Draconibacterium halophilum: one gene and its partner. Each later gene encodes a partner of the first gene's protein in a complex. Links are inferred from orthologs where the notes say so. Each region holds a gene or a part of one and is shown on either strand. Other genes may lie near its edges.

What was found.
Region 2: the proteins of mnmG (region 1) and mnmE are in contact, whole or in part, in a solved structure (PDB 9HIP), measured with the Escherichia coli proteins. The link is inferred for Draconibacterium halophilum from one-to-one orthologs.

The regions. Positions count from the first base shown.
Region 1 is NZ_CP048409.1:463,203-466,530, reverse strand. The notes cover bases 336-3,328. They hold mnmG (tRNA uridine-5-carboxymethylaminomethyl(34) synthesis enzyme MnmG), read right to left. Parts: upstream 2,776-3,328; coding sequence 895-2,775; downstream 336-894. Other genes in these bases: G0Q07_RS01765 (ATP-binding protein), read right to left, coding at 3,302-3,328; ybeY (rRNA maturation RNase YbeY), read right to left, coding at 2,772-3,209; G0Q07_RS01780 (adenine phosphoribosyltransferase), read right to left, coding at 346-867; uvrC (excinuclease ABC subunit UvrC), read right to left, coding at 336-345. Outside these bases: more of uvrC, read right to left, coding at 1-335. UniProt on the Escherichia coli protein: NAD-binding protein involved in the addition of a carboxymethylaminomethyl (cmnm) group at the wobble position (U34) of certain tRNAs, forming tRNA-cmnm(5)s(2)U34.
Region 2 is NZ_CP048409.1:2,800,507-2,803,755, reverse strand. Bases 298-3,211 are described here. They hold mnmE (tRNA uridine-5-carboxymethylaminomethyl(34) synthesis GTPase MnmE), read left to right. Parts: upstream 298-1,012; coding sequence 1,013-2,410; downstream 2,411-3,211. Other genes in these bases: G0Q07_RS11185 (Gfo/Idh/MocA family protein), read right to left, coding at 2,500-3,211; glf (UDP-galactopyranose mutase), read right to left, coding at 298-865. In the rest of the region: more of glf, read right to left, coding at 1-297; more of G0Q07_RS11185, read right to left, coding at 3,212-3,249. UniProt on the Escherichia coli protein: Exhibits a very high intrinsic GTPase hydrolysis rate. Involved in the addition of a carboxymethylaminomethyl (cmnm) group at the wobble position (U34) of certain tRNAs, forming tRNA-cmnm(5)s(2)U34.

The DNA of each region.
Region 1 (3,328 bases):
GTTTTTTATACATATCCACGGATAGCTTTTGTCATCCTTTAATCGAATATTATAGCGGGGCTGATACTTTTTAATCAGGTTATTTTCCAACAACAAAGCATCCTGTTCACTCTCAACTACCATGTGCTTTATATCGGCAATGTTCCGCACCAATAAAGCTGTTTTCCGGTGATCGTGATTTTTTGTGAAATACGAAGAAACCCGCTTTCGCAGGTTTTTTGCTTTTCCGATATAAATTATTGTATTCGACTGATCAAAATACTGATAAATACCGGGCTTATTCGGCAACACCGAAATAAGCGTTTTTAAGTGATCAATGTTTTTATTTACCGTTTTGTATTTCAATTACTGATATTTTACTAATACCTGAGTTTCGTATTCTTTTAATATCGTTTTGTTTGGCGTATCAATAAATTCGAGATCACAAATAAAACTGAAATAAATTGTTTTAACACCACATTTTTTTGCCAGGTTAAGAGCAGCAACAGCAGTTCCTCCCGTAGCCAACAAATCATCATGAATCAATATTACATCGTCTTTCTCAAGCGCATCACTATGCATTTCCACGCTGTCCATACCATACTCCAGTTCATATGACTCACTTATAACTGCACCTGGCAATTTTCCTTTTTTCCTGATTGGAATAAAACCGGCATCGAGCTTATTTGCAATTGCTCCACCAAAAACAAAGCCTCTTGCTTCAAGACCCACCACCTTTGTAATTCCCTTCTCTTTAAAATTATCCACTATAGAATTAGTAACAAACTGTAATGCTTCTTTATTCTTAAAAAGCGAAGTAACATCTTTAAAGCTTATTCCAACTTTTGGGTAATCCGGAATTTCGCGTATTTCTTTTTTTAAATTCATTTTTATAAAATTGTTCCACGTGAAACACTAACGTCCTAAAAGCACCAGTAATACGTTTATATCGGATGGCGATACGCCAGAAATTCGTTTTGCCTGTCCTATTGTTTTTGGATTGATTTTTTCCAACTTTTGACGTGCTTCAGTAGAAATCGATTTCAATTCGTTATAATTAAACTTATCCTCAATATTTATATTTTCAAATTTATCTAACTTTTCAGCCAATAATTTTTCTCTTGAAATATATCCTTCATATTTGATAACAATTTCGGCTCCTTCAATAATTTCTATTTTTCTATCCACAGGAACCTTTTCGAGAAACGTTTTAAACGGGGTAATCACTTCAATCAAATCAAATATTGAAATCTGAGGACGCAAAATAAGGTCGTATAATTTTACTCCTTGCTTTAATTCTGTTGTTCCTTTATCGGTAAGTAACTGATTTACAAAGCGTGGCTTAACTGAAAAGTTTTTACCGAATTCAATAATTTCATGAATTAGCCCCGTTTTTTGTTTCAGTAATTTTACACGTTCCAGCGAAGCAAGACCCAATTTATGGGATTTTTCGGTTAAACGGATGTCTGCATTGTCTTGTCTCAACAGAATTCTAAATTCTGCCCTACTTGTAAACATCCGGTATGGTTCGTCCACTCCTTTTGTTACAAGATCATCAATCAGAACTCCAATATAAGCCTCGTTCCGTTTTAAAATAAAAGTATCGTTATTTCCTTCACTTTTTAAATGCGCATTAATTCCGGCAACTATTCCTTGTGCACCTGCTTCTTCATATCCGGTTGTTCCATTTATCTGGCCGGCGAAAAATAAATTACCAATGAGTTTTGTTTCAAGGGTATGATTTAACTGCGTCGGATCAAAATAATCATATTCAATTGCATAACCCGGCCGAAATATTTTTGCCTTCTCCAGTCCAGCAATTTTGTGTAATCCCTGTAACTGAATCTGCCATGGTAATGACGATGAAAACCCATTAAGATAATATTCAATGGTATTTTCACCTTCCGGTTCCAAAAACAACTGATGCTTTTCTTTTTCAGCAAAAGTTACCAATTTCGATTCGATACTCGGACAATAGCGTGGCCCGGTACTTTCTATGGTACCATCGAACATTGGTGACTGTTCAAAACCTTTTTGCAATTCGCTATGTACTTCTGAGTTTGTATGTGTAATCCAGCAGGAACGCTGTTTCAACCGAGTTTCTGTACCGGGTAAATACGAGAATTTATAATGTTCTGTATCGCCCTTTTGTTCCGTTAGTTTTGAAAAATCAATGGTTCTTCCATCAATACGTACAGGTGTTCCGGTTTTCATTCTTCCGGTTGTAAAACCTGCCTCCAACAACTGTTCAGAAATATTATATGAAGCCGCCTCTCCAATACGTCCTCCGGCAAGCTTTTCCTGCCCTATATGCATTAAACCGTTTAAAAAGGTTCCATTTGTCAATATAACCGTATTCGATTCAAATTCGATGCCTATTTTCGTTTTAACGCCTTTAACCTTATTATCTTTTATTATCAATTGAATAACCGCATCTTGCCATAAATCAAGATTGTTGGTATTTTCCAGAATACTTCTCCATTCTTCAACAAACCTGAATCGGTCGTTTTGGGCGCGTGGACTCCACATAGCAGGACCCTTCGACTTATTTAGCATTCGAAACTGGATAGTGGTTTTATCGGCCAAAATACCTGAATAACCACCCAATGCATCAATTTCGCGTACGATTTGTCCCTTTGCAATTCCACCCATAGCAGGATTACACGACATCTGACCATACTTGGTCATATCCATTGTAATAAGTAATGTCTTTGATCCTAGGTTTGCAGCTGCAGTTGCTGCTTCGCATCCGGCATGTCCTCCCCCAACAACAATTACATCATATTTCTCCATCATACCTTCAGTTCTTTAAAATCAATTTTTGAAAGATAAAACTCTTCCATTTTGGTCATCTCCTCTTGTTCATCATCCGTTTTATCTTTGTACCCTACTAAATGCAGAACTCCATGTAATACAACACGATACAACTCTTTAAGTTGCGCTATTTTATAGTATTCTGCATTTTCATTCACCCTGTCTATACTTATAAATAAATCGCCCGAAATTACATTTTTCTCCACGTAATCAAAAGTTATTATATCTGTATAATAATCATGATCGAGATATTGTTTATTCATCTCCAATAAAAACTTATCGGAGCAAAACACAATTGTTAGCTCTCCTACCTTATATGTTTCGTTTATTATAAGTGATTCAACCTGTTCTTTTAAAAAGTGTTCATGGAATGATACTGGCTCAATATCTTCAAAATAAAATTCTATTGATTTCATCGTATTAGAATTGAGAGTGTCCTGTTTTGTAACATTTAACTCCCGTATTTTTTAATGATGTGCAAAATTGAGAAAAATATTTAATAGTCGTTTCAATCACAGCTAATTTCGAAACTTAA
Region 2 (3,249 bases), 2.3 Mb from region 1 along the record:
GTTTGTGCTCCAAAATTCGGGTAAACGGCACTTCTCTGTCGGTGTAATTAACAACTGCATTTCCCTGAAAATTTTCAGTTTTTAAAATTTCATGATCAAAATGAAGGCTTCGATATTCTAATTTCCCATATTTAAAATCAAAAAACTCATCAATCTTTCCGGTAAATACGATGTTATCGGCTAACGAATCCAGACTCTTTCTATCTTTAAAAAAATCAACTTCTGTTCTCACTTCCACTCCTTCCAATAACTTTTCCACCAATTTAGTATAACCACCTATTGGAATTCCCTGGTACAAGTCGTTGAAGTAGTTATTATCAAAAGTAAAACGGAAAGGTAGTCTACGGATAATAAAAGCAGGAATTTGTGTTGCTGGTCTGCCCCACTGCTTTTCAGTGTAGCCCTTTATCAATTTCTCATAAATGTCTTTACCTCCCAAAACCAAAGCCTGTTCCTCAAGGTTTTTTGGATTTATGATATGTTTATAGGCCTCACGCTGTTCTTCAACTTTTTGCTTGGCCTGTTCGGGTGTAGTTACTCCCCATAATTGGTAAAAAGTATTCATGTTAAAGGGGAGGCTATAAAGCCGGCCTTTATAATTCGCAACAGGAGAATTTGTGTACCGATTAAACTCCACTAAGTTATTTACATAATCCCAGACCCGTTTATTACTGGTATGAAAAATATGTGCTCCATAAACATGAACATTTATGTCTTCTCGTTTTTCAGTATAGATGTTTCCCGCTACGTGTTTTCGTTTGTCAATTACCAGGCATTTTTTGCCTCTTTTTTTCATCTCTGCGGCAAACACCGAACCAAATAATCCCGCTCCAACAATAAGGAAATCGTAAGTGTTTTTAGGCATTTCAATTCTGTTTTGAAGTTTCAAATGTAGTAAATGCGGCAGGAAATGCCTAGAGCCACTGGCAAAATTTTGCCAACAAATATCTGTCACGATACGTCGCTGTTTTATTATCTATATATTTGTGGCAATATTTTTTTGAATAAAATCATGCTCGATCAGTCAACAATATGTGCCATTTCAACCTCTCCAGGAGTTGGAGCGATTGCCGTTATTCGTCTTTCAGGAAGCGATGCGATTGCAATATGCGATAAAGTTTACGAAAGTCCCAAAACCGGTAAATTGCTTGCCGATCAGGCAGCAAATACCCTCCATTTTGGAAAAATTGTTTCTAACGATGAAACCATCGACGAGGTGGTTATTGCTTTGTTTCGTGCGCCACATTCGTTTACCGGCGAAAATATTGTTGAAATCTCGTGCCATGGTTCGGTTTATATTCAGCAACAGATTTTAAATGTGTTGGTAGAAAATGGCGCCCGTTTGGCTTTGCCGGGAGAATTTACGCAACGTGCCTTTTTAAACGGCAAAATGGATCTTTCGCAGGCCGAAGCCGTTGCCGATGTAATTGCATCATCGAATGCTGCGGCTCAGAAACTGGCGTTAAACCAAATGCGTGGTGGATTTTCGAAAGAGATCAGTGCGTTGCGCGATCAGCTTTTGCATTTTACTGCAATGGTAGAGTTAGAACTGGATTTTGGCGAAGAAGATGTGGAATTTGCCGACCGTTCGGCCTTACGCATATTAACCGAAGAAATTGAGGAGTTGTTGCGGAAATTGAAAGATTCGTTTCAACTGGGAAACGCCATAAAAAATGGTATTCCGGTGGCCATTATTGGTGAAACCAATGTCGGAAAATCAACCCTCTTAAATGCCCTGCTGAATGAAGATCGGGCTATTGTTTCAGAAATTCATGGCACAACTCGCGACGTAATTGAAGACGTGGTAAATATTCATGGTACAGCCTTCCGTTTTTTTGATACTGCCGGTATTCGTGAAACTGAAGACCAGATTGAAAACCTGGGTATTGAGCGAAGTTACAGCAAGCTGGAGCAGGCAACTGTTGTTTTACTGGTGGTTGACACCCACAACTCCTTCCCACTTGTTGAAAGCCGTATTCAGAAGATACGCGAACGCATTGCTCCACATCAGACACTGATTATTGTTGCCAATAAAATCGATTCCGGGTTGCGTGATACCATTCAGCAGATAGAAGTAATGGAACTTACTGATAATGAAAAAGCGGTGTTCATTGCGGCTAAACAAAAAGAAAACCTGCAGGAGTTGATCGATTATATGAGTCATTCCATAAACCTGGAGGAGGCTGAGCAACAGGATGTAATTGTTACCAATGCACGTCATTACGAAATCTTAAAAAATGCACATGAAGCCATTTTACGTGTACTAAATGGTCTCGATATGCAAATTACCGGCGATTTTCTTGCGCAGGACATTCGCGAATGTTTACATTATCTGGCAGAAATTACCGGAGAAGTTGGCACAGAGGAGGTTTTGGGGCATATTTTTAAGAATTTCTGTATCGGAAAGTAAATGATAAGAATAACTCAACGATATAAAGAAAGTGCATCTCTTTTACGAAATGCACTTTTCTTTGGCAAGCCAGCATTCATCAGGATTTATTATCTCAACTTCATTGTATCCGGATTCCAAAGTACCGGTTTTGCCTTATAATAGCTTTCGTTGGCCAGAAGAGCTGCACCGGCTGCACGTAATCCGTAGACCGGATCTTCGATGATTTTCTGTTGTCCGCGAACGCCCTGGAAGAAATGATAAAAATGATCGTAATGAGCACCTTTGTAATCTCCCGGAGCCTCATAAGTGGTTTCTCCAACCTCCAGATCTGCTTTTCTTTCGTTGAGATATTTCATATCGTACTCTTCCTTTATTTTCTTCTGCATTTCCTCGGTGTAAGCGATCAGTGAATAACTCTGAGGCTTCATGTTTAGTTTCGATCGGATTAGTTTTACACTATTTGATCCGATTTCCATTTCGCCTTCAGTACCCACAAGTCTGAAACCACCTCCACCTCCACCTCCGGCGATGAAATTTACGCGAAAAGCAGCATTAAACGCAGCATGTGTATTCGTTTGCGGGAAATCGTAAAGTGTTATCGACACATCAGGAACGTCTCTCCCATCGTCCCAATAGCGCAAACCACCAGTTGCCTGAGCCCGATCCGGACCATTTGAACTGATTACATGATGCAAGGTAGAAAATGCATGTACAAATAAGTCGCCGGCTACTCCGGTGCCATAATCCTTGTAATTTCTCCAGCGGAAAAAACGTTTAAGTTCAAAAGGTACTTCGGGTGCCCGTCCTAAGAAAGTATCAAAATCCACCGTATCGGGATTGGCATCCGGCGGTATCGG